2 regions of the Comamonas sp. MYb21 genome follow, and region 2 is predicted to be linked to the other one. Evidence: predicted binding sites of a transcription regulator. Region 2 holds the regulator's gene; the other holds the start of a gene.
What was found. The regulator FNR, encoded in region 2, switches genes on or off when oxygen is low (the NO sensors DNR and NnrR bind a similar motif). The targets are predictions, from matches to a motif close to TTGATNNNNATCAA.

Region 1 (15,182 bases), on a different contig from region 2:
CCTTACTTTGCCAAGGGCGTGGCGCCTGTGGCGATCTGGCTGTCCACCGACTTTGCCCGCGCAGCCAAGGGTGGCACGGGCGCTGCCAAGTGCGGCGGCAACTATGCCGCTTCGCTGCTGCCCCAGCAGCAAGCGCAGGACAACGGCTGCTCGCAGGTGCTGTTCCTCGACCCTGCCGAAGGCAAGTACCTCGAAGAGCTGGGCGGCATGAACGTGTTCCTGGTATACGGCAAGGAAAACAAGCTGGTCACCCCTGCGCTGTCGGGCAGCATTCTGGAAGGCATCACGCGCGACTCGCTGCTGCAACTGGCACGCGACCGTGGCATGGTGGTCGAAGAGCGCAAGATCGCTGTGGACGAGTGGAAGCAAGGCGTGGCCTCCGGTGACATCACCGAAGTGTTTGCCTGCGGTACCGCTGCCGTCATCACCCCCATCGGCCAGCTCAAGGGCGAAGGCTTCTCGGTGGGCGACCTGTCGGCCCCCGCTGGCGAAGTCACGATGGCCCTGCGCAAGGAACTGACCGACATCCAGTACGGCCGCGCCCCTGACCGCCACGGCTGGCTGGTGCGTCTGGACGCCTGATCCGTCCGCAATAAACGCTAAAAGGGCTGCACACTGTGCGGCCCTTTTTCATGGCGTTGTCCGTTGCCGTTCAGGCGGCGACTGCGGCCCGGCGCTTGGCTTCGCTTTCATAGCCGTAGAAGCCAAACTGCATCTCTGGCATGCGGCCGCTCACCAGCTCGGCCATGGCCTTGCCGCTGCCGGCGCCATGGGTCCAGCCCAAGGTGCCGTGGCCGGCATTGATCCAGAGCTTGCTGATCTTGGTGCGGCCGATGAACGGGATATTGGTCGGCGTGGCGGGTCGCAGGCCGGTCCAGAACTGCGGGTTGCCGCCTTGCTCGGGCAGGCGGGTGTCGCAGACGCCGGGCATCAGCTCCTCGATGCGGCGCGCCAACATATGGCAGCGGGCCTTGGCCAGCGGGCTGTCCAGCGAGCTGTCAAAACCGTTGAGCTCGATGGTACCGGCCACGCGCAGCTCATTGCCCAGGCGGCTCATCGCCAGCTTGTTGCCATCGTCAATGCAGCTGACAAAGGGCGCGGCCTCGGGCTTCAAGATCGGCAAGGTGGCGCTGTAGCCCTTGCCCGGGTAGATGGCGACATTCAGTCCCACGGTGCGCAGCAGCGGCGCGGTGTAGCTGCCGCAGGCCACGATGACGGCATCGCCCTGCAAGGTGCGTGGGCTGCTGTCGGCGCCCGCTGCGGTGGCACGCACGGTGACCGAATCGATCGCGCCGCCGGCCACATTCAACCGCTCGACCCGGTGGTTGTAGAGAAACTGCACACCGCCCTGTGCGCAGAGCTGGGCGAGCTTTTGCGTGAACACGCGCGCATCGCCGCTCTCGTCGCTCTCGGTAAAGGTGCCACCCTTGATATGCGCGGCATAGGGCTTGAAGGCGGGCTCGATCTTCAAAAACTCTTCGGTGCTGACCATGCGGCGGTTCACCCCGTACTGGCGCATCAGGTCGACGGCCATCTGCGCATCCTGCACCGCTTCGTCGCTGGTGAAGAAGTGGGCGATGCCGCGCTCGAGCCGGTTGAACTGGATGCCGGTCTGCGCCACCACGGCCTTCAAGGCGTTGTGGCTGTAGGCACCCAGCGCGACGATCTGCTGCACATTGCGGGCAAAGGAGCGGTCATTGCACTCGGCCAGAAACTGCGTGAGCCAGCGCCATTGCTGCGGATCGGCATGGGGGCGCAGCAACAGCGGTGCCTCCTTGTCGAACATCCACTTGAGCGCCTTGAGCGGGGCATGCTTGTTGGCCCAGGGCTCGCAGTAGCTCACCGAGATCTGCGCGGCATTGGCATAGCTGGTCTCCAGCGCCGCGTCCGGTTGGCGATCCACGACGGTGACGTCATGGCCGAGTTGCAGCAGATGCCAGGCAGTGCTGGTGCCGATGATGCCGGCGCCGAGGATGATGACTTTCATGGCTCTCAGTGTCTGGCATCTTGGCTGTAACATAAAGTGCAATTAAACTTCTTCAAGATTCATCAGTTCTGCTAATACTGGAGCCCCATGAGCAACCTGGACCCGGTCGCGCTGGAATGCCTGGCCGCCGTGATTGAAGAAGGCGGTTTCGAGAAGGCCGCGCTGCGCCTGAATGTGACGCAATCGGCCGTCTCGCAGCGGCTGCGCGCGCTGGAGGCGCAGATCGGCTCGGTGCTGGTGGTGCGCAGCCGCCCGCTGCGGCCCACCGCTGCCGGCCAGCTGCTGCTCAAGCACACCCAGCAGCTGCGGCTGCTGCGCACCGACCTGGAGCAGGAGCTGCACAGCCTGCTGCCCCACGCCATGGGCCGCAGCGCGCATGACGAGGCCATCTCGATTGCCATCAATGCCGACAGCATTGCCACCTGGGCGCTCGATGCGCTGCAGGACATCGCACTGCAGCAGCTGCCGCTGGAGATCATCACCGACGACCAGGACCACACCTTGGAGCTGCTGCGCACCGGTGAGGTGCTGGGCTGCGTCACCACCATGCCGCAGGCGCTGCGCGGCTGCCGCGTGACCGCGCTGGGCGCGATGCACTACATTGCTGTGGCAGCGCCCGCCTTTGCCCAGCAGCATGTGCCGCAGGGCATCAACCGCAGCAACTTCAAGCACCTGCCGTTTCTCAGCTACAACCGCAAGGACGACATGCAGCGCGTGTTTGTCGCCCGCGCGATGGGGCTCAAGACCGTTGGCCTGCACCAGCTCTTTGTGCCCAATTCCGAAGCCCAGGTGCGCGCCGTGGCCGCTGGCTGGGGCGTGGGCGTGGTGCCCGAGCTGCTGGCCCGCCCTTATCTCGCCGATGGCCGCCTGGTCAATGTGGCCGAGGCCCAGGTGCTGCGCGTCGACCTTTACTGGCACTGCTGGAACCTGCAGTCGGCCTTGCTGGGCGCCCTGAGCGACGCGATGGTGCACAGCGCCAAGAGCAGCCTGGCGCCGCCCACGGCCGCAGCCCGCGCCACCGTCAAGGCATAAAAAAACTGCCTGCACCCCCAGGGGGATGCAAGCAGTTTCCGGATGTCCACAGGCATTCATCGCACCGGTGGTTCCATCCCTCCCTCATCAGTGAAATCCATTGCTTGTGCAGTATCCACGCCAAGTATTGCTATATGGTGAATAGCAAATGACAGACGCATGATCTGATCCATTTACCGAATCAGCAATACCGGCAGCTTGCTCTCGGCCAGCACCTGGGTCGCCACCGAGCCCAGCACCAGCTTGGCCAGTGCGCCATGGCCCCGGGTGCCCATGATCAGCAGGTCATAGCCACCCTTATCGGCCGTCTCGGCAATGGTCTGCGAGATCGGGCCGACAGCGGTCTCGGCCACAGCCTTCACCTGGTGGGCGGCCAGAAACTCCTGCACCGGCACCAGCACCTTCTGCGCCTCTTCGCTGTGGTAGTCATCCACCAGCGCCTTGCCCAAGGCCTTGGCGGCCCGGGGCGGCAGCAAGGGCTGCACCGTGAGCACCGTGTAATGGTGGTTGGGCGTCAGCCACTCTGCGTGCGCTGCCAGGTAATCGAGCATCTTCTGGGTGTAGGGGCTGCCATCAACGGCCAACAAAATACGCATGCCTTGACTCCTTCAAAAAGGGGTGAGGGACCCAACACCGGTGGCGCCACCAACGCTGGACTGTGGCCTGGCAAACCCGCGCTCCATCAGCGAGAACGCGCTTTTCAGGCTAAATCATGTGTATCAGCTTATAGATTTACCGTCAAACGGGCATTGATGTGCATCAGGCGCGGCGATAAATTTAGGTAAAAACCCTTGGATTTGATCGAAGATGCTAAGCACGCCTCAGAGAAGAACTGTCGACCGTAAACATTTTGCTGCTGAAATGCGCCTCAATAACTGTTTTAGGGACACGGTATGCAAAATGGAGATGAATACGCGGGATATAAGCAGCCGTTCAAGACATGGCGGCGCCGCAGAGGCTAGTCAGCGCCAAGCACACAACCTTACCGTACCCATGTTGTGGAGCCGCGCGAGAAGTGGTGGCGCGCTAAGCAGTCCCTGAGAACCTGTCGCTTTACACCGCCACCAAGCAATGCGGGTTGAAGGTTTCCTGCTCGCCCTTGCGCGCATAGCCCAGCGGGTTGGCCACAACTCGGCATTGCCAGGGGCGGCCATCGCTGTGCTGGCCTTTGGCCACATAGTCGCTGGGCGCATGCAGATGGCCGTGGATCCAGAGGTCGGCATAGGGCAGCAGGTCATCGAGCACATTGCAAAAGCCGGCGGTGCCCGGGGTCAGCCCATAGCGCGGATCGGCGCTGCGCAGGCTGGGCGCAAAGTGGGTGATGACGACGGTCTTGCCGTCAAAGGGCTCGGCCAGTGCGGCGCGCAGCCATTCCTGGCAACGCAGCGCTTCGTCGCGCATCTCGGCGGCCAGAAAGGGCTGGCCATTGCGCTCGCTCTGGGCCTTGGTCAGGTAGAAGTTGGCGGCCTTGAAAGCCTTCTCGCGCTGCTTCATCAGCGCACCCAATTCGGTCACGCCGTTGTGCAGCGCAATGGCGTCGTAGTCGGACCAGAGGGTGGTGCCAATAAAGCGCACGCCGTCGATGACCAGGGTGTCGCAGTCGAGCATGGTGATGCCCAGCTTTTCGCAGCTGGCACGCAGGCGCAGCCGGGCGGTATCGAAATCCTGGTTGTCGAACTCATGGTTGCCGGGCACCAGGATCACCGGTTCGGGCCAATGGCCGCCGGCCTGTTGCGGGCTGAACTGGGTGAGGCCAAAATCGGCATCGTCCAGCATCGAGCCATTCTGGTAGGAGCCAATGTCGCCGGCCAGCACCAGCAACTGTGCGCCGGGCGCAGGCTGGGCACGGAAATGGGGGTGGGTCTCCAGATGCAGGTCGGACAGAATTTGCAGGTGCATGGTCGCCAAGCCTACCATGGGCTTTGGCGCCTTGCAGCCCCGCTACATCGGTAATTCCAGGTCAGGAAAAGCCGCCCGGGCCGAGCGCTCCAGCGCGTGCAGCATCCATTCCAGCGCCGAGGGCGGAATATGCCCGCTGCGGCTGCGCCAGAGCGCATCCACATGCACGGCCTCCACGCGCAGCGGCAGCGGCTGGAAGGCCAGCAGATCGGCGATGCCGGTGGCAGGCACAAAGTGGCGCGGCAGGACGGTCAGCAGATCGGTGCGCGCCACCACGCGGGCGGCGGTGAAGTACTGGTTCACCGTCAGCACCACCCGGCGTTTGCGGCCGATCGATGCCAGCGCCTCGTCCAGAAAGCCAAAGGGCTGGCCGGAAAAGCTCACCAGCATATGGCGCGCATCGCAGTAGCGCTCCAAAGTCAGCAAGCCCTCACTCAAAGGGTGATCCTTGCGCATCACGCAGAGGTATTCGCCGTCATAGAGGCGCCGGCTCTCGAAATCCACCAGGTCCCCCGACTGGGCGCGGGCCGTCATCTCCGCGAGCACAAAGGGGAAATAGCCCACGGCCAGGTCGGCGGTCTCGGCTTCCAGCTCCTCGCGCGGATCCCGGGTAGTGAGTGGTTGCACATGCACAGAGACGCCTGGTGCCTCAGTCTCCAGAATATGCATCAGGCTGGGCAGCAAGGTGGCGGCGGTCGCATCGGCCATCGCCACGACAAAGGCCTGGGTCGCATGGGCGGGGTCAAAGCGCTCCGGTGCAAAGCTGGCCTGCAGGCGCGCCAGCGATTCGCGCACCACCGGCCACAGCGCATTGGCCAGCGGCGTGGGCTCCACACCCTGGCCGCTGCGCACCAACAGCTCGTCATGCAGCGCCTCGCGCAGGCGCCGCATCGCATTGCTGACTGCCGGCTGGGTGATGGCCAGCTTGTCGGCCGCCCGGGTCAGGCTGCGCTCATTCATCACCTCGTCGAATACACGCAAGAGGTTCAGGTCCAGGTGCCGAAATTGGTGGGGCAGCATTTTCAATCCTTTGCAACGCTGGGCGAACCGCAATACATCACTGGCATGAATGATACAGATTCAAAAGATAAATTTGAGAACGTCTAGGGTAAACCCTATACTTCGTTCATCGCTTCAAAGAAGCATTAATACCAAAGACATCCATCATGACCAACAGTTTTGTACACACTGACATGGCTACCGAACACACGGGCGTTCTGCGTGTGGAACGTGCTGCTGAACATCTCAAGACCACCTTCGGCACCAAGGGCGTTGGCGCATCGCTGATGCTGGCCGCGCTGGTCGCTGCCGTGCTGGTGGTTGCTACCCGCCTGGTGGACTCCGTCGCTGGCGGTAGCCACTGGATCGCTGGCTGGGCCCTGCTGTGGGCTGTCGCCTTTGTCGCCATCGCCCTGCTGGCCGCCCCTGCCCGCAACCTGAGCAGCAGCCTGCGCGCCGCCCGCCGCAGCTGGGACGAAGGCCACCGCCGCGCCCTGGAAGACGACAAGACCTGGCAAGTGGCCCTGCAAGACAGCCGCGTGATGGCTGACCTGAACCGCGCCATGAGCGACGCAGCGGTTTCGTTCTACCACAAGAACTACTGATCAACGCCGGGGTTCCTCCAGAGCCCCAGCGCCGGCAGCCACGATCTGCCTTTTCAAGAGCCACGGCATGCCGTGGCTTTTTTGTTGCTGGTGGCTGCATCTCATCCAAAGTGGATCAGCGGTTTGGGATTGCGGAACACCTCCGCCTGCGCAAGCCGCAGGTGCTAGGAAAACGCTTGGCAAGCACTTTCCTGCCCCGCAACATGCTGGCTGTATGCAACAAACCACAGTTCCATCGATGCGCTGACGCTGAGTCCAAGCGCGCTCACAACAAACCAAGCACCCAAAACAAAACCCCGCATGCCTAAAACATGCGGGGTTTTGCTGTGTTGCGCTATCCCAGCCACTGGCAGCGGGGCTACCAGCGAGCTCGCCAGCTACCGATCAAGCAGCGACCAGGCGCTTTTCCAGATCGGCCTTGATGTCCAGCAGCGCCTGGGGCAGGCGCTGGGCCAGGTGGTCGAAATGGGCCTGGTGCGATGCCAGCTCTTCGGTCCAGACGGCGGTGTCGATGTTGGTGACGGTCTTGAACTGCTCGGCATTGAAGTCCAGGCCGGTCCAGTTGATCTCGGCGTACTGCGGCGCGACACCAAAGGCGGTCTGCGTGCCCTGCACCTGGCCTTCGAGGCGGTCGAGCATCCACTTGAGCACGCGCATGTTCTCACCGTAGCCAGGCCAGACGAACTTGCCAGCGGCATCCTTGCGGAACCAGTTGGTGGTGTAGATCTTGGGCAGCTGCGCGCCAGCGGCTTCGAGCTTGTCGCCCAGGTTCAGCCAGTGGGCAAAGTAGTCGCTCATGTTGTAGCCCATGAAAGGCAGCATCGCGAACGGATCGCGGCGCACCACACCTTGCGCGCCAAAGGCGGCAGCGGTGGTTTCGGAGCCCATGGTCGCAGCCATGTAGACGCCTTCCTTCCAGTTGCGCGCCTCGGTCACCAGCGGCACCGTCGTCGAGCGGCGGCCACCAAAGATGAAGGCATCGATCTTCACGCCCTTGGGGTCGTCCCAGGCTTCGTCGAGCGCCGGGTTGTTCGTGGCAGCGACGGTGAAGCGGGCATTGGGGTGGGCGGCCTTGGCGCCGGTTTCCTTGGCGATCTGGGGCGTCCAGTCCTTGCCTTGCCAGTCGATCAGGTGCTCGGGCAGCTGGCCGCTGTCCTTTTCCATGCCTTCCCACCACACATCGCCGTCGTCGGTCAGCGCAACGTTGGTGAAGATCACGTTCTTGTCCAGGCTGGCCATGCAGTTGGGGTTGGTGTGGTAGTTGGTGCCAGGGGCCACGCCAAAGTAGCCGGCTTCGGGGTTGATCGCGCGCAGCGAGCCGTCGGCCTGGGGCTTGATCCAGGCGATGTCGTCGCCAATGGTGGTGACTTTCCAGCCTTCAAAGCCGGTGGGTGGCACCAGCATCGAGAAATTGGTCTTGCCGCAGGCGCTGGGGAAAGCGGCGGCCACATGGTACTTCTTGCCCTGGGGGTTTTGCACACCCAGAATCAGCATGTGCTCGGCCAGCCAGCCCTGGTCGCGGCCCATGGTCGAGGCGATGCGCAGCGCAAAGCACTTCTTGCCCAGCAGCGCATTGCCGCCGTAGCCCGAACCGTAGGACCAGATTTCGCGCGTCTCGGGGTAGTGCACGATGTACTTGGTCTTGTTGCAAGGCCAGCTGGTGGTGTCCTTTTCGCCGGCCTGCAGCGGCGCGCCGATGGTGTGCACGCAGGGCACAAAGGCACCATCGCTGCCGATCACGTCGTACACGGCACGGCCCATGCGGGTCATGATCTTCATGTTGACCGCCACATAGGCGCTGTCGGACAGCTCAATGCCCACGTGGGCAATCGGCGAGCCCAGCGGGCCCATCGAGAACGGCACCACATACATCGTGCGGCCCTTCATACAACCGTCAAACAGCGGCTGTAGAGTCGAGCGCATCTCGGCAGGTTCCATCCAGTTGTTGGTCGGGCCGGCGTCTTCCTTCTTGGCCGAGCAGATGTAGGTGCGGTCTTCCACGCGGGCCACGTCCGACGGATCGGACCAGGCCAGAAAGCTGCCGGGGCGCTTGGCGGGGTTGAGCTTCTTGAAGGTGCCGGCATCGACCAGTTGCTGGCAGAGGCGGTCGTATTCTTCCTGGCTGCCATCGCACCAGTAAACGGCGTCAGGCTTGCACAGTGCGGCCATATCGGCCACCCAGGCGATGAGCTTGGGGTTCTTGACGTAGTCGGGGGCCTGAATGGCGACACCGGCTTGGATGTTTGCGTTCATGGGAAGGCTTTCAAAGTTGTAAACGGTTCATCAAAAACCGCTGCGACAAGCTCCTTGGCCGACAGCAACCCATTTTTGAAAAACCGTCTCCACAGCGTCGGACAAGGCGCAATGCCTGTGCGCAACAATGCCTACGCTGGACTGGCGATTTTAGCAGTCAGCCCCCAAAACGGTGATTTTCAGTCCTCACATCTATGCATTTGATGCATGACAAAATGCATAACTGTATTGATACCGGTTTCTTGGGCAACAGCCCTGTCGCGCAGGTGGCGCTGGGCCCGGCACCACCCAGGCACCACCCAGGCGTCAACCAGACGTCACCCAGGGGCCTGGCCAGCACAGGGCCGTGCCAGCCTTCGTCAGCGAACGCCAGGCAACAAAAAACCCGCCAGCGGCGGGTTCAGCAACGGGGTTTGGCGCGCTTGGCGCGCAGCGCTCAGGCCATGTGTACGGCGATAAAGGCCAGCAGGAACATCATCAGCGCGCCCACCAGCGGCAGCACCACGGGCATCAGCGGAACAATGGCTTCCACGGTATCCATCGGGGCGTGTTCGGTGTCGGCGTCGGTGTGCGGGCTGGACATGGGCTCTCTCCAATGCAAAGGCTGAGGACCATTGTAGCGAGCGGGCGCCGGGCCTGCATGCCGGGCGAACCCTGAGCCTGCCACGGTGCAAGGCCCTGGGTCGGCTCGCCCGCTGTCAGCCCTCCAGCACCGGGTAGAGCGACAGCACCAGCAGCGCCGCCATGCACCAGTTAAAGCGCTGCAGCGCCCGGGGTGTGCGCAGCGCGCGGCCCACGGCGCTGCCAAACAAGGTCCAGACGCTGACGCTGGGGTAGTTCACCAGCCCAAGCACCAGAGCGGCGAGCAGCAGGTTGGCGGCATAGCCATCGCGCGGGGTGTAGGTGGCCACAATGCCGATGGCCATGATCCAGGCCTTGGGATTGACCCACTGGAAGGCAGCGGCCTGCCAAAAGCCAAAAGGTTGCGCAGCCGCCTGCCCGGCACCCGCCTGCCCGGAGCGGGCAATCTTCCAGGCCAGCCACAGCAGGTAGGCGGCGCCCAGGTACTTGAGCCAGGTGTAGAGGCGCGGCTCGCGCTCAAAGGCCACGCCCAGGCCCAGGCCCACCAGCAGCAGCATGGCCACCACCCCCAGGCTGATGCCCAGCATATGCGGCACCGTGCGGCGGTAGCCAAAGCTCGCGCCCGAGGCCGTCAGCATCACATTGTTGGGGCCTGGCGTGACCGAGCTGACAAAGGCGAACAGGGCCAGGGGCAACACAAAGGCGGAGGTTTCGGGCAAAACAGACATGGCAAGCTACGGAAAAAAAGGAGAAAAGAAAAGCTGCTGCCATGCTAAGGCCGTTATGCAGTACAGTACCGGTACACTTTATCTGGCCAGTTCAAGAATTGGCCTGCTCTTATGACCCAGACACTTTCGCCGACTGCTGATATCGCCGATGTCGCCTATACCGCTGCCCCCAGCGCCCCTCCGCTGGCCGCAGCTGCCTGGGGCTGGCAGCCAGTGCGCACCGGCAGCGCATCGCTGGTCGAGCAGCTGGTGGCGCATTTCAGCGACCGCATCCGCAACCACGGGCTGCGCGCGGGCATGCGCCTGCCGTCGGTGCGGGCGCTGGCCGAGCAGGCGGGGGTAAGCCGCGACACCGTCGTGCAGGCCTATGACCGGCTGGCCGCGCAGGGCCTGGTGCAGTCGCGCCGGGGTGCGGGCTTTTTTGTCTGCGCCCAGCGTGCGCTGGCCGAGGCGGCCGCAGCCCCTGCCGCCAGCCTGGCCCAGGGCGCGGCCTTTGATACCTCCTACCTGCTGCGCGGCATCTTCCGCGAGGATGCCGATGGCTCCGGCCACACCGGCAGCGCCGGCTGCCTGCCGGCCAGCTGGATGGACGAGGGCCTGATCAGCGGCGCGCTGCGCGCCATCCTGAAGCAGGGCCTGCGTGCCGAGCGCAGCCTGCTGGGCTATGGCCTGCCCCAGGGCCTGGCACCACTGCGCCGCCAGATTGCGTCGACCTTGCAGGCGCAAGAGGTGCCGGCCCACCCCGAGACCCAGTTGATGACAGTGAGCGGCGTCACCCACGGACTGGACCTGATCGTGCGCTGCTTTCTGCAGCCCGGCGACACCGTGCTGGTCGAGGACCCGGGCTGGTTCCTGATCTTTGGCCGCCTCAACACCATGGGGGTCAACGTGGTGGGCGTGCCGCGCCTGCCTGGCGGCCCCGATGTGCAGGCGCTGCAGGCACTGGCCGCGCAGCACCAGCCCAAGCTCTTTATCCTCAACACCGCCGTGCACAACCCCACCGGGCTGAGCCTGTCGGCCGGCGTGGCGCACGAGGTGCTGCGCATTGCCGAGCGGCATGATTTTCTGCTGGTCGAGGACGACACCTATTCCGAGTACCTGGGCAATATGCCCTTGCGCCTGGCCGCCATGGACCGGCTGCAGCGCGTGCTGCTGGTGGGGGGTTACTCCAAAACGCTGTCTGGCGGCTTGCGCGTGGGCTATGTGGCCGCGCGCCCCGAGTTCATCCACCAGCTGACCGATCTGAAGCTGCTGGGGGGCCTGACCTCGGCGCTGCCCAGCGAGCAGATCGTGCACCGCATCCTGGCCGATGGCAGCTACCGCAAGCATGTGGACCGGCTGCGCGAGCGGGTCGACAAGGCGCGCCACCGCTGCCTGCGCCAGCTCGAAGCGCTGGGCTGCCACGCGGTGCATGAGCCGGTCGCCGGCACCTTCGCCTGGGTGGACTGCGGTATGGATTCGGAACTGCTGGCGCGCCAGGCCAGCGAGCATGGCCTGCTGCTGGCGCCTGGCGTGCTGTTCTCGCCGCGCCAGGCGCCGTCGCGCTTGCTGCGCATCTCGGTGGCCATGGCCGAGCAGCCGGCTGCCTGGCAGACCCTGGCCCTGCTGCTGGAGCGCCACCGGGGCGCTTGATCGGACACCGGTGGCGGCCACGCGCTTGCGCTGATGGCCTCAGGCCCCTGTACGCCCGCGCCCCTCGGTCAGCAGCACCGCGGCCTGCACGCGCGATGACAGGCCCAGCTTGCGCAGAATGTGCTGCACATGGATCTTCACCGTGGTCTCGGCAATCGCCAAGCTGCGCGCAATCTCCTTGTTGCTGGCACCCGCGGCAATTTCGCGCAGGATCTCCAGCTCGCGCGGCGACAGCTGCTCCAGCGGGTCGGCCGGTTCGGGCATGGCCGGCGGCGGCGCAGCCGGCTCCAGCGGCCGGTTTTGCAGGACGCTCACCAGCTTGTCGGTCATCTCCATGCTCACCGTCGATTGGCCGCGCAGCGCGCGCTCGATCGCGGCCACCAGCACCTCGCTGTCGGCCGTCTTGAGCAGGTAGCCCTGGGCGCCGCGCTGCAAGGCCAGCGCCAGCGTGCCCGCGTCTTCGCTGGCGGTGAGCACCAGCACCCGCGCCGCTGGCGCTGCTGCGCGCAGGTCCGGCAACAGGTCCACGCCGCTCACGCCCGGCATATGGTGGTCCAGCAGCACCACATCAGGCTGCAGCTGCGCGGCCTGGCGCAGCGCCTCGCCCGCATCGCCGGCCTCGGCCACCACCTGCAGCTGCGGCTGGGCGGCCAGCAGCGCGATCACACCACGCCGAAAAAGCGGGTGGTCGTCCACCACCAGCAGGCGTATCGCGGGGGTAGGCGCTTGCGCTGCCGTCATGCGGGGCTCCTGGAGGTGGCAAGGGTTGCGGCCGTGGGCGGCTGAAATGTCGGTAGGGGTTGCAGGGGCTGCAAGCGGGGCAGGCTCAGGCGCACGCAGGTGCCGGCCCCGGGGACGGAATGGATCTCCAGGCTGGCGCCAATGCCAGCAGCGCGCTCGCGCATGATGCGCAGGCCCACATGGGTTTCATCCAGCGCCGCGGCAGCCTGCGCCATGCCCTGGCCATCGTCGCGCACCTCCACCGCCCACTGCGGGCCTTGCTCCACCTCCACCCACACCTGGCTGGCCTGCGCATGCTTGCGCACGTTGGACAGCGCCTCCTGCACCACATGCAGCACCTGCACCTGCACATCGGGCGGCAGCGCCATGCCTTCGCCGGCAATCTGCAGCTGCGCGGGCAGACCGGTCTGGTGCTCGAACTTGGTCAAGGTGGTGCGCAGTGCAGGCACGATGTCCTCGGCATTGGTACGGGTGCGAAAGTGCAGCAGCAGCTCGCGCACATCGGACAGGCTTTCGCGGATGCCGGTATCGAGCTCGCCCAAGGTTGCCTGCACGCGCGCGCCATCCGGGGGCAGCCGTGCCATGTCGCTGCGCAACAGCCCCGCCTGGATCTTCAAGAACGCCAGGCTCTGCGCGATGGAGTCGTGCAGCTCGCGCGCCAGCAGGCCGCGCTCGTCGGCCACCGCCGCCTCGCGCTGCAAGGCGTCGGCGCGCAGGCCCTCCATGCCGCCGGCCAGGTGGCTGGCCAGCGCATCGAGCAGCGCGCGGTCATCGGCGGCCAAGGTGGTGGCATGGCGAAAGAACAGGTCCACCTCGCCCACCATGCGCTCATGCAGCCGCACCGGCACGCTCAGCACGCTGACAAAGCCAGCCCGCCGGCATTGCCCGGCATCGACCCGGCCGGCCGCTGCAGGCACGCCACGGCGCCAGTCCTGCAGCGCCACCAGCTGGGTCTGCGCCTGGGCCTGGGGCTGGCCGCAAAAGCAGTCACCGGTGGGCAGGCAGTGCTCGGCATCGGCCATCTCCTCGGGCAGCCCTTCGGACGCGAGCAGCACATAGCGGCGGTTGTGCTCGTCCGACCAGCGCAGCGCCACCGCATCGGCCTGCGCCGTCTTGCGCATCTGGGCCGCAAAGCCCTGGGCCAGCGCGGGCAGCGCATCGGCGCGCGCCACTAGCGCGGCAGCGTCGTACAGCACCGCCAGGCGGGCGCGTTCGGCCTGCAGATGTTCGGTCTTTTGCTGCACGCGGCGCTCCAGGCTAGCATACAGGTCCTGCAGGCGCACCGCCATGCGGTTGAAGCCCCGCGCCAGCGCACCAAACTCATCGCCGCCATCGGCTGGCACCCGCACCGACAAATCGCCCGCCTCCACCTGGGCCAGGGCCGTCTGCAGCCGCGCCAGCGGCCCAAACACCAGCAGCTGCGCCGCATACAGCAGCGCCAGCGCGGCAGCAATGGCCAGCGCCATCATCACGAACTGGGCGGTGTTGAGCCAGGTCGTCCAGCGCGCCAGTTGCTGCTCGATGCGGCCGACCAGCTGGTCCACCTCACCGACAAAGCTCTGCGCCTGCTGGGCCGTAACCTCGGCCTGCACCACATGGCTGCCGGTCACCGGCTGCTGCCAGGCTGCGCGCAGCCGCTGCCAGCGTTGCTGCACGGCTTGCAGGGCGGCACGCGAGGCCGTATCGCGCGGCACCGACAGCGGCCGGGCGGCATCGCCCTTTTCCAGCAAGGCCAGGCTGGTGTCGAGCCGGCCGATCAGCAAGGCCAGGCGCTGCGGGCTCGCCTCCGGCAAGGCCTGCGCCAGCTGCCAGGTCTGCATGCGCATGCGCCCCGCTTCATTGACCGCCGCAGCACCCCCTTCGAGCGACCAGGTCAGCCGCAAGGTCAGGCCAATCGCGACCAGCGCCATCAGCAGCAGCGCGCAACCAATGGCGCCGATCTTGACGGCCAGCGGCCGCTGGCGTGCTGGCTGCAGTTCCCCTTTCATGGCCCCGCCTCCGGGTAACGCACCCCGCGCCGCTGCGCCATCTCGCGTCCCATCGCGGCTTGCACGGCTGGCTCCAATTGCGCTTGTGCGCTGGGGTAGGCCTGCGCCTCCTCTGCCGCGATATGGCGCGTGTAGACCTCGTCAAAATCCGCCCAGCGGCGCCGGGCCGCCACCAGCGCCTCGCCCGTCGGTGCATGGCCTGCTTGCACTGCCTGCAGATCCGCCCGTATCGCCGGCCACAGCGCCTCCATCTGCCGGTGTTCAGCCTGCAGCTGGTCGGCCAGCGCGCCCTGCCCTGCCGCCCGCAGTACGGGCAGCACATGCTGCTCTTCATCCTGGTGGTGCAAGGGCGCTGCCAGGTCAAAGTAGCGCTGCACATCGGCCGCCGCATCGCGCGCCTGGCCCTGCGCCTCGCCGCCCCCCTGCTCGGCCAGGTAGGCACCCAGGCGGCCCAACAGATCCAGGCTGCGCGCCACCCGGCCATGGCAGGCCTGCAGCATGCCGAAAGGCTCGTCAAAGCCTGCTGTGGGTGGGGTGTTCAGGAGCTGTGTCACAGCCTCCATTTTCGCTGCCCATCGCTGCCTGTGCGTTGCGGTGTACGCCAAGCATGATCCAGGTCAAATTCTGCTGACTGGCGCAGGCGCACAGTGGTGCGGTACTGCTATATCTTTGCCCTGTTAGCTCTTTATGGCCAAACGTTTTCCTATCCATCCTGCGCATCCTGAGCGGACTTGCT
Region 2 (15,182 bases):
GCCGATCTGGAATACCTGTTCTCGACCTGGTTTGACATCGCCTTTTTGGAGCTGCGCAGCCTCAGCTGGGATTCGCCCGCGTCCTTGCTCGAAAAACTCATCAAGTACGAAGCGGTGCATGACATCCGCAGCTGGACCGATCTGAAAAACCGCCTCGACAGCGACCGCCGCTGCTACGGCTTTTTCCACCCGCGCCTGCCCAACGAGCCGCTGATCTTTGTCGAGGTGGCCCTGGTCGACAAGATGTCGGACAGCATTGCGCCGCTGCTGGACGAGGCCGCTGCCGCAGCCGATGTGAACAAGGCCAGCACGGCGATCTTCTACTCGATCAGCAACACCCAGACCGGCTTGCGCGGCGTGAGCTTTGGCGATTCGCTGATCAAGACCGTGGTCGAGCAGCTGCTGCAGGAGTTTCCCAAGCTGCGCCAGTTCGCCACCTTGTCACCGATACCGGGTTTTCGCAGCTGGCTGGGCAAGAACGCGGCCGAGGTCTGGGAGGGTGCCGACAAGCGCCTGCGCGCCGAACTGGGCAAGGCCCTGGACAAGGCCGAGCCGACGGTGGACGACTGGATGGCCGCGCTGGAGCAACCGGGCCAGTGGCAGGCGGGCGATGCGGCTGCCAAGCTGCTGCTGCATGCCGCTGCCCGCTACCTGGGCAAGAGCCTGGTCAAGGACAAACCGGTGGACCCGGTGGCGCGCTTTCACCTGGGCAATGGCTCGCGGGTTGAGCGCCTGAACTGGGCGGGCGATACCTCGGCCAAGGGCATCAAGCAGTCCTATGGTTTGATGGTGAACTACCTGTACGACTTGAAGCGCCTGGACAAGCACCGCAATCTGCTGGCCCAGGGCAAGATTCCGGTGTCATCGGGCATCGAGGCGCTGGCCAAGGTCTGAACCTGTTTTTGAGGATGGCAGGCCAGCATCGCGCCCCCGGGCGCTGCGCTGGTCTGGAGAGAGCTGCAGGCCCCCATAAGGGCGCAGCCTGGGTGGTCGGCATTCTATGCTGACCACCCAGGGCCAGCGTGTTGCTGTCGGCGCGCGCAGGCGGGTGTGCGTGGATCTTTAAAAATAACCGTTAGGAGACAAGATGACCAAGAGCAATACACCTTTCCCGTCCAGAAGACGAACCCTGCTGGGCCTGGCCGCTGGCATGGCGGGCAGCGCGCTGCCCGCCTGGAGCTGGGCGAGTGCGGCCGCAGCGCGCGACTGGCCGAGCAAGCCGGTGACCTGGGTGGTGCCCTTTCCGGCAGGCGGGGGTACCGATGCCTTTGCGCGGCCGCTGTCCTCGCAGTTCTCGAAAATCTCGGGCAAGACCCTGGTGATCGACAACAAGGGCGGCGCAGGCGGCACCCTGGGCGCCAGCTTTGCCGCGCGCCAGCCCTCAGATGGCTACCATTTCTTCATGGGCGGCACCCACCATGTGATTGCGCCCTCGGTCTACCCCAAGCTTGACTACGACATCCAGAAGGACCTGGTGCCGCTGGCCTTGCTGGCGACGGTGCCGCAGGTGCTGGTGGTCAACCCCAAGCGGGTGACGGCGGCCAATATGCAGCAGCTGCTGGCCCAGCTCAAGGCCAACCCGGGCAAGATGAGCTTTGCCTCGGCTGGCGCCGGCACCAGCCACCACCTGGCCGGCGAGCTGTTCAAGATCCAGAGCCAGACCGACATCCTGCATGTGCCCTACAAGGGCGCGGGCCCGGCGCTGCAGGACCTGATTGCCGGCAATGTGGACATGCTGTTCGACGGCCTGGGCTCGTCGGCCGCGCATATCGCCGCCGGGCGCATCAAGTGCCTGATGGTCTCGGGCAGCCAGCGCAACCCCTCGCTGCCCGATGTGCCCTGCGCTGCCGAAGTGGGCCTGCCCGATTACAACGTGACCACCTGGTACGGCCTCTGGGCCATCAAGGGCACCTCGCCCGAGCTGCAGGCGCGCATGTTCGAAGAGGCCAAACGCATGGGCGCGTCGGAAGAAATCAAGGCCATCTGGGCCAAGAATGGTGCGGAATATGGCAGCATGACGCAGCCGCAGTTTGCCGCCTTTGTGGCCGACGAGGTCAAGCGCTGGGCCGAGGTGGTCAAGGCCTCGGGCGCGAAGATTGAATGACAAGAGGAGCGAGATGATGGCGGGGCAGGTTCGTGTGCAATCGTGGGTGGTGGGCGAGGAGGCATCCCGCGCGCAGGCCGTGCGCGTGGTGCTGGACCATGCGGGCAAGCGCAATGCCATGTCGCGCGCCATGTGGCGCCAGCTGCGCAGCGTGTTTGAGGACCTGCAGCGCCAGCCCGGGCTGCGCTGCATCGTGCTGCAAGGCGAGGGCGAGGCATTTTGCGCCGGTGGCGATATCTCGGAGTACGCCGACTTTCGCTTTGCCCCAGAGAGCCTGGCCGCCTTTCACGAAGGCGAAGTCTGGCCGGCGCTCCATGCCATGCTGCAATGCGATGTGCCGCTGGTCGCTGCCATTGACGGCGCCTGCATGGGCGCGGGCGTGGAGCTGGCCAGCTGCTGCGACACCCGCCTGGCAACAGACAGAGCCCAGTTTGGCGCGCCGATTGCCAAGCTGGGCTTTCCGATGGCGCCCAAGGAGGCGGCGCTGGTGCTGAGCCAGGTGGGGCCTGCCAAGACGCGGCAGATGCTGCTGGAGGCAGCGGTCTTTGGCGCCGAGCAGATGCTGGCCTCGGGCTTTTTGAGCCAGGTGTACCCCGCTCAAGACCTGCACGCCCAGTTGGAACGCAGCGTCGCCCGCATCTGCGGCCTGGCGCCCCAGGCCGCCCGCATGACCAAGCAGCTGCTGCGTGCGCTGGCCGAAGGCGATGCCCAGGCCCCGGTGCTGCAGCAGCCCTATGCCTATGCCGATTCGGCAGAACACCGCGAAGGCATTGCTGCCTTTGTCGCCAAAAGAGCAGCCCAGTTTTGACCGTGCCTGCGCTGGCCACCGGCCAGGCCGCAGGCGCCAAGGAAACCACCAACCAAGTAGACAAACATGACCAACGACAACCTGTTCTGCGCCCTGCGCGCGGCCTTTCCTGAGGACCTTGATGCCATCGCCGTGGAGACCACCTCGGCCAGCGGTGAGCCGCTGAACTACAGCTGGCGCGACCTGGACCGCATGAGCGCGCGCATCGCCAACCTGCTCGATTCGCTGAATATTCCTTCCGGCAGCCGCGTAGCGGTGCAGGTGGAAAAGTCGGTCGAAGCGATGGCGCTGTACCTGGCGACCTTGCGCGCCGGCCATGTGTTTCTGCCGCTCAACACCGCCTACCAAAGCGCCGAGATCGAGTACTTTGTCACCAATGCCGAGCCGGCCGTGGTGGTCTGCTCGCCGGCCAATTTTGGCTGGGTCTCCAAGATCGCCTTCCAGTGCGGCACGCAAAGCGTGTTCACCTTGGGCGATGACCGCAGCGGCACCCTGCTGGAGCGTGCAGTGCACTGCGCCGATGCGCACACGCCCGCGCAGAAATCTGCCGACGACATGGCCGCCATTCTCTACACGAGTGGCACCACCGGGCGCAGCAAGGGCGCGATGCTGAGCCACGGCAACCTGCTGAGCAATGCCGTCATGCTCAAGGACTACTGGGGCTGGAAAAAGGGCGATGTGCTGATCCATGCGCTGCCGATCTTCCATGTGCATGGCCTGTTTGTCGCGATCCATGCGGCCTTGCTCAATGGCAGCAAGATGGTCTGGTTTGCCAAGTTCGAGCCCAAGGCGGTGATTGCCGCGATGGCGCGGGCGACGGTCTTCATGGGCGTGCCGACTCTGTATGTGCGCCTGCTGGCCGAGCCGGGCCTGACCAAGGCGGCGGCCCAGCACATGCGTTTGTTCATCTCCGGCTCGGCGCCTTTGCTGATCGAGACCTTCCGCGACTGGCAGACCCGCACCGGCCACACGATTTTGGAGCGCTATGGCATGAGCGAGACCATCATGCTGGTCTCCAACCCCTACCAGGCCGATGCCCGCCATGGCGGCCAGGACGAGCGCCGGGGCGGCACGGTGGGCTTTGCGCTGCCGGGTGTGGGCGTGCGGGTGCAGGGCGATGACGGCCAGGCGCTGGGCGCCGACGAGATCGGTCATATCCAGGTGCAAGGCCCCAATGTGTTCAGCGGCTACTGGCGCATGCCCGAGAAGACCGCGCAGGAGTTCACGGCCGACGGCTGGTTCAAGACCGGTGACGTGGGCAAGATTGATGCGCGCGGCTATGTGACCATCGTCGGCCGCAGCAAGGACCTGATCATCTCCGGCGGCTACAACGTCTACCCGGCCGAGATCGAGGGCTTCATCAACGAACTGCCGGGCGTGGCCGAAAGCGCGCTGGTTGGCGTGCCACACCCCGATTTTGGCGAAGTGGGCGTGGCCGTGGTCATTGCCAAGGTGGGCCAGCAGCTCGATGCCGAGGGCATCATTGCGACTTTGAAAAAGCAGCTGGCCAACTTCAAGATTCCCAAGCGCTGCTTTGTCGTGGGCGAGCTGCCGCGCAACACCATGGGCAAGGTGCAAAAGAACCTGCTGCGCGACCAGTACCAGGGCCTGTTCAAGGGCTGATGCGCCCATGAAGGCGGCCTGCGCCGCCATGACAAAACCCTCGCGCTGTGGCCGCTCAGAAGCTGCCGCAGGCGAAGGTTTGCTATTGGGCGGATGCGCTTAGGTGGCGATCAGCGCAGCACCAGCACCGGTATCGTCGCATGGGTCAGCACATGCTGGGTTTCACTGCCCAGCAGCAGGCGCTTCAAGCCCCGGTAGCCGTGCGATGCCATGACGATCAGGTCGCAGTTTTCCTTTTTCGCCGTCTCCAGCAGCGCCTCGGCAATCATGTCGGACTTGATCACCAGGGTCTTGATGGGCACGCCGGTGGCAGCGCCTTCGGCCACCACCTTGTCGACAATGCCCTGGGCGGCGCGTTCCCAGCCGTCCTCGATGCGCGCAATGTCATCGGGGTTTTGCATGGTGCTGCCCTCGAAGTAGCTGCGCGGGTAGTTGGGCGAGATGTTGACGGCAGTCACCGTGGCGTGGCTCAGCTTGGCCAGCGCGAGGGCGTGGCGCACGGCCTTCTCGGACAGCTCAGAGCCATCGGTGGCAAGCAGGATATGTTGGTACATGGCAGGCTCCTTTCAGGTCAGACGTAGGGCAGGGCCGCTGTTGCGCAGTCTTGCCGTGGCTTCAACACAGAGCATCGCCGCTTGCGGCTTGAGCGGATGTCGGATCAGACCGCGTTTGTGTCCGCTGGCGCGGCGAGTTGGAATAGCTGCCTAGCTTAGGCCGAGCAGGCCTGGGTGTTGATCAGGCCCTGGAGCTTGTCGGTGTCCAGAATGCGCACATGGCGCTGCTTGACCTCGATGATGTTCTCCTCGGCAAACTTGGAGAAGGTGCGGCTGACGGTCTCGAGCTTGAGGCCCAGGTAGCTGCCGATTTCCTCGCGTGTCATGCGCAGGATCAGCTCATGCTGCGAAAAGCCCCGGGCATGCAGGCGCTGCACCAGGTTCAGCAAGAAGGCGGCCAGGCGCTCTTCGGCGCGCATGCTGCCCAGCAGCAGCATGACGCCATGCTCGCGCACGATCTCGCGGCTCATGACCTTGTGCACATGGTGCTGCAAGGCGGTCACTTCGCGCGACAGGTCTTCGAGCGAGGAGTAGGGCATCACGCAGACTTCGGCGTCTTCCAGCGCAATCGCGTCGCAGGAATGGCGGTCGTTGACGATGCCGTCAAGCCCGATGATCTCGCCCGCCATCTGAAAGCCGGTGACCTGGTCGCGTCCGTCTTCGGTGGCGATGCTGGTCTTGAAAAAGCCGGTGCGAATCGCATAGAGGGAGGTGAAGGTCTCACCGTTGCGGAACAGCGCGCTGCCGCGTTTGATCTTGCGCCGGGTGGCGACGATCTCGTCGATGCGCTCCATTTGTTCGGCCGACAGTCCCACGGGCATGCACAGCTCGCGCAAATTGCAGTTGGAGCACACCACTTTGATGGAGTTGGATGTCATGTATCAATACCCGTGAACAAATATTCATGTAGGAACGGCGTTCCTCGTATGCGCCTATTGTGCGTGCAGGCGCCAAATGGGTTCTTGATGTACATCAAGGACGCGTGGCAGAGCTTGGGGCACATTGGGGGTCCGCTAGGAAGAAGCCACATGATTTCCCTGACCCCCGACCTGCTGCGCCGTTTTGATGTTCCCGGCCCCCGTTACACCTCGTATCCTACCGCAGACCGATTTGTTGAAGCCTTTGCTGCGAATGAGTACAAGCAGGCGCTGGCGCAACGCGGCACCGGCCTGGCTGGCAGGCTCGCTCCGCTGTCCTTGTATGTGCATGTGCCGTTCTGCGCCTCGCTGTGCTACTACTGCGCCTGCAACAAGATCATCACCAAGCATGCCGAGCGGGCCGACGAGTACCTGGACTACCTCGAGCGCGAGCTGGACCTGCAGCTGGCCCACGTCAGCGCCCGTCCCACCATCAGCCAGCTGCACCTGGGCGGGGGCTCACCCACGTTCTTGACCGATGCCGGCCTCAGCCGCCTGATGGACATGGTCAAGCAGCGTTTTCATCTGAAGCCCGGTGGCGAGTACTCGATCGAGGTGGACCCGCGCACCGTGAGCCGCGAGCGCCTGCAGCATCTCTACCAGCTGGGCTTTAACCGGCTGAGCTTTGGCGTGCAGGATTTTGACCCACTGGTGCAAAAGGCTGTGCACCGTGAGCAGCCCGCTGACCAGGTGTTTGCCTTGGTCGAGCAGGCGCGTGAGATCGGCTTTGAATCTATCAATATCGATCTGATCTATGGTTTGCCCCAACAAAGCCCGGCCAGCTTTGTGCGCACGATGGAGCAGGTCAATGCGCTGCGGCCCGACCGCATTGCGCTCTACGCCTATGCGCACCTGCCCGAGCGCTTCAAGCCCCAGCGCCGCATCCAGGCGCAGGACCTGCCCAGCCCCGCCGATAAGCTCGCCATGCTGGCCCAGGCCCTGGCCGCGCTGGAAGGCGCCGGTTATGTGTATGTGGGCATGGACCATTTCGCCTTGCCCGACGATGCCTTGGCGGTGGCCAAGCGCCAAGGGCGCCTGCACCGCAACTTTCAGGGCTACAGCACCCAGCCCGATTGCGATCTGCTGGCGCTGGGCGTGTCGGCCATCGGCCGCATTGGCGCGACCTACAGCCAGAATGCCAAGACCCTGGAGGAGTACTACGACCTGATCGACCAGGGCCAGATCCCCGTGGTGCGGGGCCTGGCATTGACGCGCGATGACCTGCTGCGCCGCGCGGTGATCATGGGCCTGATGTGCCAGGGGAGCCTGGCGATTGAATCGCTGGAGCAGGCCTGGCTGATTGATTTTGCGCAGTACTTTGCCGCCGAGCTGGCCCAGCTGCGCGAGCTGCAGGACCAGGGCCTGGTGCAACTGAGCGACGAGGCGATCAATGTGACCGAGCTGGGCTGGTACTTTGTGCGCGGTGTGGCCATGGTGTTCGACAAGAACCTGCAGGCCGACCGCAACCGGGCGCGCTTCTCGCGGATTATCTAGCCCGCTGTGGCAGGTCTCAGCCCTGCCAGGCCGCCAGGCTTTTGTAGAGCATGTACGCGGCCAGGCACAGCAAGATGCCGCCAAAGATCTTCTTGAGCTGGCCTACCGGCAGCCGGTGCGCGGCACGGGCGCCCAGCGGCGCCGTCAGCACGCTGCAGGTGGCAATGGCGGCCAGGCCGGGCAGCCAGATATAGCCCAGCGAATGCGGCGGCAGCCCCTGCAGGTGCAGGCCGGCCACCATGAAGCCGATGACATTGGTGACCGCAATCGGAAAGCCCAGCGCCGAGCTGGTGGCGACCGCGTTGTGCATCGGCACGCTGCACCAGGTCATGAAAGGCACGCTGATGAAGGCGCCGCCCGCGCCCACCAGGCCCGAGAGGCAGCCGATCACGCCGCCAGCGGCCATCTGGCCGGCCGTGCCCGGCATGGCGCGCATGGCCTTGCTGTTGGGCTTGCGGAACATGCGCAGTGCCGAGTAACCAATGAACAGGCCAAAAAACAAACCCAGGTAGCTGCCCTTGAGCACCGCAAAAATGCCCAGGCTGGCCAGCAGGCCGCCCAGCACAATGCCCGGGGCCAGGCGTTTGACAAGGTCCCAGCGCACGGCGCCATGCTGGTGGTGGGCGCGCACGCTGGACACAGATGTGAAGACGATGGTCGCCATCGAGGTGGCAATCGCCATCTTGATCGCCAGCTCCGGCGCCACCCCTTGGGTGCCCAGGATGTAGGTGATGAAGGGTACCAGCACCATGCCGCCGCCAATGCCCAGCAGGCCCGCGAGAAATCCGCCGATCAGGCCCAGAAACGACAGCGGCAGCAAAACAAGAGGATCAGTCATGGCGCGCAGTAAAAAGGCCACCTGAAACAGGTGGCCTGAAACCCCGCTGTCGCGGAGAGGAGAAGACAGGTTGGGCAGCCTGCCCGAAAAAATCAGGTGTTCGCAGCGGATCCACTGGACCGTCATCCTGAACCGGGGGTTCAGGTGGGCAAGGGCAACCTATCGTTGGGTTCATCTGACGCGAGACGATCACGCTCAATAGGTGATGTACCAAGCCCGTGCTCGTAGAGCATTGGTTCAAGGAACTATAAAGTCCAGCAGGGCTGCGAACGCTTCCATTGTAATCGCTCGCGCCTGCCGCACCCACCAAAACTGCATGTCAATGTGCCTGGATTGGTCAAAAAAGATAGCTGGTTAGCTAGATTGAGAAAGCGCCAAGCTGATATTTTGGCAGGAGGCATTGCATGGCGCCGCAATCTGGTGTTGGCGCCTGCTTACCGCCAGGCCTCAGGCGCTGGTGTCCAGGGTTTCGGCGGCCTTGGCAGGGGCGGGCGCCAGCGCCGCGTCCAGTCGCTGCATCACCGACTGCAGGCGGGGCTCGTCCCAGTCCAGGCTGGCCTGGTCACCGGTGGCGGGCTGGGCCTGCGCCTCGGCCATCGCGGCAGACTGGGCAGCGGCTTGCGCCTGCAGCGCGTCGGCGGTCTGGCTGAGCTGGCTGTTTTGCACCTGTAAATCCAGCAGATCAAAGGCGACATTGAGGGCCGCCAGCACGGCGATGCGCTCGCGGCCACGGATCTTGCCCGCGTCGCGGATACCGCTCATGGCCTCATCGACATGCTTGACGGCGGCCAGCAGACGTGCTTCCTGGCCTTCGGGGCAGCCCAGCATATAGCTTTGCTGCATGATGTGTACTTCCAGCTGTTTCATCATTCGTCCTGGTCAAAGGTCTTGGGCAGGCGTTCGATCAGTGCATCCACGCGGGCGCGGGCCGCTGTCAGGCGCGATTGGAGGGAGTCGCGCTCCTGGGTCAGGGTGGTGACTTGCTCTTGCAATTGGGCGTGGGCGCGTTGCAAAGCCTCATGACGGCTCAGCAGTGCCTCCACCCGCTCAAGCATCAGATCCATAGAAGGCGTAGTGGCCATAGAGAGACAGTCTTCTTAAGTGCGCAATGGGTTTAACGCTAAAATTGTACCCGTTGGTGCTCGCCCCAGTGGTTCACATGGGGGCAGTTCAACGGGAAGCAGGAGCGCTGCTTGTGCCCTACAAGCCTTACGCAACCTGCGCTGCCCCCGCAACGGTAAGCGATGGTTGGTTTTTGCGCCATCCACAGCCACCACTATGCCACTGAATACCTTGAACAAGTGTTTGGGAAGGCGTGTGCTGTGTCATCGCCAGCCCGGATACCGGCCAACAATAGTGGAGGCGCGCGGCTGAGGCCTTGCTGCGGCCTCCGTGTTCCCCATTGCCGGCGGGGAGGCTGGCGCGGGGTGGTTCATCACCAACTCAGTGCATGTTTTCCTCTGATTTTTCGACACGCCGCTGCGCGCGTCCCGCGCTTGCGCCCCGCTCGGGCACGCTCCATACCCCCCGTTTTTTGGCCTTGGCCATCGCATCGGCGTTGCCCCTGTTGGCGCTGCAAGCTCAGGCGCAGCAGGCTCCAGCCGCCCAGGAAACAGAGGGTAAAAACCTGCAAGAGATGGTGGTGACCGCCAACCGCATCGAGCAGCCACTGTCCGATCTGGTGGCCGACATGTCCATCATCGATGCGCAGACCATCGAGCGCCAGGGCCCGGGCAGCGTGGCCGATGTGCTCGCGCGCGTGCCGGGCATCCAGATTTCTCGCAACGGCGGGCCGGGCACGACGACCAGCGTGTTCATGCGCGGCGCCGATTCACGCTTTACCGCCGTCTATGTCGACGGCGTGCGCATGGATTCGCAATCGACCGGCGGCGCCTCCTGGCAGTCGATTCCGCTGGCGCTGATCGACCGCATCGAAGTGCTGCGTGGCCCGGCCGCTGCCGTCTACGGCTCGGACGCAATGGGCGGCGTGGTGCAGATCTTCACCAAGAAAGGTGAGGGCGTGCCCCAGCCCTATGTGGGCCTGGGCTTTGGCAACCGGGGCACGTTCACGGCCGAGGCCGGCATCTCCGGCAGTGCCGAGGGCTGGGATTACGCGCTGGGCCTGAACCGCTCGCAGACCGATGGCTTCAACGCCCGCACCGTGGCCACTGCCAACTCGGACAAGGACGACTACCGCAGCAATGCCGTCAGCGGCCGCCTGGGCTACCAGATCAACCGCCAGCACCGGCTCGAAGCCACCTTGCTGGCCAGCGATGTGAACTCGGGCTATGACAGCAGCCTGACCGAGGACGACCGCAGCCTTAACAAGATGTATGCGCTGGGCCTGAACTGGCAGGCGCAGTGGACCGAGCACTACAGCACCAAGCTGCAGTTCAGCCAGTCGCGGGACTATTACGAGACCCGGCCCTCGCCCTACCAGACGGACACGCGGCTGCACAACTACCTGTTCCAAAATACCTGGCGCCTGGGCGTCCACACCTTGACGGCCGCGCTGGAGCGGCGTGACGACGCACTGACCAATGGTGGCATTGACCGCGACCGCCACCAGAATGCGCTGGCGCTGGGCTATGGCCTGAACACCGGCCCGCACACGGTGCAGTTGAACCTGCGCCGCGATGACGACAGCGAGTTTGGCGGCAAGACCACTGGCAGCGCCGCCTATGGCTACGCCTTTGCAACCAACTGGCGCGCCACCGCGACCGTGGGCACGGCCTTCCGCGCGCCCACGCTCTACCAGCGCTTTAGCGAATACGGCGACGCATCGCTGCAGCCCGAGAAAAGCCGCAATGCCGAGCTGGGCCTGCGCTGGGCGCAGGGTGCTGATAGCTTCTCGGCCACGGCCTACCGCAACCGGGTCACCAACCTGATCAACTTCTCGTCGCCCGGCAGTTGTGACAGCACGTTTGGCTGCTACGCCAATGTGGGCAAGGCGCGCCTGGAAGGCATTACCCTGGCGGCCACGACCAAGCTGGGTGCGTTCAATCTGCACGGCTCGGTCGACTTCCAGAACCCGCGCGATACCGAAAACGACAAGCTGCTGGCGCGCCGCGCCAAGCGCTATGCCACCCTGGGCGCCGAGACGCGTGCCGCCGGTTGGACCTGGGCTGCCGACCTGCAGACCAGCGCCAAGCGCTTTGACAATGCCGCCAACACCAATGTGCTGGGTGGCTACACCTTGTTCAACCTGTCGGCGCAGACCGAGGTGCTCAAGGATGTGAACCTGATCGCCCGGATCAACAACCTGACCGACAAGCGCTACCAGACCGCACGCACCTATGCCACCGAAGGGCGCAGCGTGTATGTGGGTGTGAAGTGGATGCCGCGCTGAGCGCAGAGGGGATAAGCCAGCCATGACAGAGATGACGGTTCAGGACCGCCCAACAGCCGCTTGCGTGGCACTGCTGATTGCCGCGCCCGCATCGGGCCAGGGCAAGACCACGGTGACGGCAGCCTTGGCGCGCCTGCATGCCCGCCAGGGCCGGCGGGTGCAGGTGTTCAAATGCGGCCCGGATTTTCTCGATCCGCAGTGGCTGCGCCTGGCCAGCGGCCAGCCGGTGCATGCGCTGGACCGCTGGATGAACGGCGAAGCCGATGTGCGCGCACGCCTGTTCCAGGCCGCGCAAAGCAATGATGTGCTGCTGATCGAAGGTGTGATGGGCCTGTTCGACGGCGCCAACAGCGCGGCCGAGCTGGCCAAGTCGCTGGGTATCTCCGCTGTGGTGGTGGTCGATGCATCGGCCATGGCGGCCACCTTTGGCGCCATTGCCCATGGCCTGCAGCACTATGACCCGGGCCTGCAACTGGCCGGCGTGCTGGCCAACCGCGTGGCCACCGCCCACCATGGCGAGATGCTGCGCAGCGGCCTGCGCGATGCGGCACTGTGGCTGGGCGCGATGAACCAGGTGAGCCTCGATGCTGCGAAACCACGCGCCAACCTGCTGCCCGAGCGCCATCTGGGACTGGTGGCAGCCCATGAGCTGCACGACGCTGCCGAGCGCCTGGATGCCGCCGCCGATGTGCTGGCGCAAACGCCGCTGGGCCAGCTGACTTGGCAGGAGTGGCAGCAGCGCTGGACGGTGGCCTTTACCGCGCCTGCTGCCGCTGCCCCGGTGCCCGCTTGGCTGGCCGGGCGGCGCATTGCCGTCGCCCGCGATGCCGCTTTTAGCTTTATCTACACTGCCAATCTGGAATGCCTGCAAGCCATGGGCGCCGAGCTGGCCTTTTTCTCGCCGATTGCCGGCGACCGCCTGCCCGCCTGCGATGCGCTGTGGCTGCCCGGCGGCTACCCGGAGCTGCACCTGTCCGCGCTCAAGGCCAATGCCGGCCTGCAGCTGGATCTGCAGGCGCACCTGGAAGAGCGCAAACCCGTCTGGGCCGAATGCGGAGGCATGGTGGCGCTGGCCGAGGGCCTGACCGATCTGGACAGCCGCTGGCACAGCCTCTGGGGCTTGCTGCCAGCGCAGGCCGTCATGCAGCAGCGCCTGGCGGGTCTGGGCATGCAGCAGCTGCTGACGCCCTGGGGCATGCTGCGCGGCCATACCTTTCACTATTCCAAGCTGCAGAGCGAGGCCCTGGAAGTGGCGCGCAGCAGCCGCCCGGGCCAGGTGGCCGAAAGCGGCAAGGGCGAAGCCGTCTACCAGCAGGGCAGCATCCATGCGAGCTATTTCCATGCCTGGTTCCCCTCGTGCCCGCAGGCGGTGGCCGCCTTGCTGGGGGTGGACATGCCGGTGGTCGATCCGCAGGCCTGGCATACCGAGGCACTGAACGCCTAAGATGAGCGCCATGGATGACTCTCTTTTCCACGTTGATGGAGCGCCGCTGAAATTGCTGCTGCTGGGCGGGCAGAAATCGGGCAAATCGCGCCAGGCCGAGCTGCTGGCACGTGCCTGGCTGCAGGCCGGTGCCGGCCGCAGCGCCAGCCTGGTCGCCACCGGCACCGCGTATGACGCCGAGATGCACGAGCGCATTGCGCGCCACCAGCGAGACCGCCGCGCCCGCGTGCCGCAACTGGCCACCGTGGAGGCGCCGCGCGACGTGGCCCAGCAGCTGCAGGCCCACAGCCGGCCAGATCACTTGTTGGTGGTTGACTGCCTGACCCTGTGGCTCACCAACTGGCTGATGCCGATGGAGCCCTCACCGCTTGAACCTGCGCAGACCTGGCAGGCCCAGTGCGATGCCTTTGTCGCTGCCTTGCAGGCCGCCACTGGCCCCATCATTCTGGTCAGCAATGAGATTGGCCTGGGCGTGATTCCTATGGGCCGCGAGGTGCGCGCCTTTGTCGATGCGCTGGGACTGCTGAACCAGCAAGCGGCAGCGGCCTGCAACCGCGTACAACTGATGGCGGCGGGCTTGCCGCTGCAGATGAAATGATGGCTTTGTTGATGGCTCCCCCATCCTTTCTGCGGAAAACGCTGGCCTGGGTAGCGCTGATGCTCGCATTGCCGATGGCCCAAGCGGCACCGTCTGCCAGTGTGGATGAACTGCGCCTGCAACCCTTTGCCAACGCGCCGGTCTGGAAGGACCAGGACCTGGTCAGGCCCGCGGCCATCGTCGATGACCGGGGCCGCAAGGTCCAGTTGGCGCAAGCGCCGCAGCGCATCGTGAGCCTCTTGCCATCGCTGACCGAGAGCACCTGCGCGCTCGGTTTGTGCGAACGCCTGGTGGGCGTGGACCGCTATTCGGATTGGCCTGCCTCAGTCAAGAAGCTGCCGGTGGTGGGCGGCGGGCTGGACCCGAGCGTCGAATCGGTCGTGGCGCTCAAGCCCGATGTGGTGCTGCTGTCCGATGCCTCCAAGGCGGCGGAACGCTTGCAGGCGCTGGGCCTGAAAGTGGTGGCGCTCGATGTGAAATCCAAGGCCGACATCCACCGCGTGCTGGGCACCCTGGGCCAGCTCTTGGGCGTGCCCCAGGCGCAGGGCGCTGACCGGGTCTGGCGCGCGCTGGAGTCGGGCATTGATGCGGTGGTGCGCGGGCTGCCCGAGCGCACGCGCCATACCCGGGTCTACTTTGAGGTGAGCCGAGGCCCTTATGCGGCCGGCCCCCAGTCCTTTATTGGCGAGACCCTGACCCAGCTGGGTGTGGACAATGTGGTGCCCGCTGAGCTGGGCCCGTTTCCCCGGCTGAGCCCCGAGTTTTTGCTGCGTGCCCAGCCCGATGTGATCATGCTGGGCAACCGCAGCATGCAGGCTGCCACCAGCTACCCGGGCTGGCACAACCTCCAGGCCGTCAAGGCCGGCAGGGTCTGCGTGTTCAGCGATGAAGAGTCGTATGCGATTGTGCGCCCGGGGCCGCGCATGGCCCAGGCCGCCGCGCTGATGGCGCGCTGCCTGGCCGACAAGGCGCCGGGCAAGGCCGCGGTGGCGCGCTGATGGCCGCTTTGCACAGCTCTGCACCCGCATCCGCAGCGCAGCGCGAGGCCGCGCCCGGCCTGCGCCGCAGTGCCTGGCTGGCGCTGGTGCTGCTGGTGCTCAGCGCTTTGCTGCTGCTGGTGGGCGCCAGTGTGGGCAGCACCGGTTGGGAGAGTGTGCTGCGCATGCGCGATGACCCCACCTCCTGGCAGATCGTTGTCGATATCCGCCTGCCGCGCTCACTGGGCGCCTGGCTCGCTGGTGGCCTGCTGGGCCTGGCCGGGGCGGTGGCCCAGGGCCTGTTTCGCAACCCGCTGGCCGATCCCTATTTGCTCGGTAGCGCCTCCGGTGCCTCGCTGGGCAGCGCATTGGGCCTGGTGCTGCTGGGCTCGTCCGTCACCAGCCTGAATCTGCTCTACCGCCTGGGCATGACCGGCATGGCCTTTGTCGGTGCCGCCTGCGCGGTGGCGCTCACG

Region 1: WH367_RS14380 (universal stress protein) is a predicted target of FNR. The motif match lies at 3,769-3,782, and genes of this name have one in related genera.

What each region holds. Positions count from the first base shown of each region.
Region 1 is NZ_JBBGZC010000009.1:50,240-65,421, forward strand. Features, by position in the region: gene WH367_RS14365 (branched-chain amino acid aminotransferase) at 1-582, shown strand, start outside; gene WH367_RS14370 (D-amino acid dehydrogenase) at 653-2,020, opposite strand; gene WH367_RS14375 (LysR family transcriptional regulator ArgP) at 2,075-3,019, shown strand; gene WH367_RS14380 (universal stress protein) at 3,193-3,615, opposite strand; gene WH367_RS14385 (metallophosphoesterase) at 4,073-4,918, opposite strand; gene WH367_RS14390 (LysR family transcriptional regulator) at 4,961-5,938, opposite strand; gene WH367_RS14395 (hypothetical protein) at 6,085-6,522, shown strand; gene WH367_RS14400 (phosphoenolpyruvate carboxykinase (GTP)) at 6,907-8,775, opposite strand; gene WH367_RS14405 (hypothetical protein) at 9,212-9,358, opposite strand; gene WH367_RS14410 (LysE family translocator) at 9,474-10,085, opposite strand; gene WH367_RS14415 (aminotransferase-like domain-containing protein) at 10,197-11,717, shown strand; gene WH367_RS14420 (response regulator) at 11,757-12,458, opposite strand; gene WH367_RS14425 (type IV pili methyl-accepting chemotaxis transducer N-terminal domain-containing protein) at 12,455-14,446, opposite strand; gene WH367_RS14430 (hemerythrin domain-containing protein) at 14,443-15,000, opposite strand; gene WH367_RS14435 (DUF3079 domain-containing protein) at 15,134-15,182, shown strand, end outside.
Region 2 is NZ_JBBGZC010000014.1:112,108-127,289, reverse strand. Features, by position in the region: gene WH367_RS20415 (malonyl-CoA decarboxylase) at 1-894, shown strand, start outside; gene WH367_RS20410 (Bug family tripartite tricarboxylate transporter substrate binding protein) at 1,088-2,104, shown strand; gene WH367_RS20405 (enoyl-CoA hydratase/isomerase family protein) at 2,121-2,912, shown strand; gene WH367_RS20400 (malonate--CoA ligase) at 2,979-4,535, shown strand; gene WH367_RS20395 (universal stress protein) at 4,646-5,089, opposite strand; gene fnr (fumarate/nitrate reduction transcriptional regulator Fnr) at 5,245-5,967, opposite strand; gene hemN (oxygen-independent coproporphyrinogen III oxidase) at 6,118-7,500, shown strand; gene WH367_RS20380 (sulfite exporter TauE/SafE family protein) at 7,517-8,338, opposite strand; gene WH367_RS20375 (cell division protein ZapA) at 8,786-9,205, opposite strand; gene WH367_RS20370 (hypothetical protein) at 9,205-9,420, opposite strand; cobalamin riboswitch at 9,460-9,704, shown strand; gene WH367_RS20365 (TonB-dependent receptor domain-containing protein) at 9,789-11,687, shown strand; gene WH367_RS20360 (cobyrinate a,c-diamide synthase) at 11,710-13,131, shown strand; gene WH367_RS20355 (bifunctional adenosylcobinamide kinase/adenosylcobinamide-phosphate guanylyltransferase) at 13,142-13,729, shown strand; gene WH367_RS20350 (ABC transporter substrate-binding protein) at 13,741-14,727, shown strand; gene WH367_RS20345 (FecCD family ABC transporter permease) at 14,805-15,182, shown strand, end outside.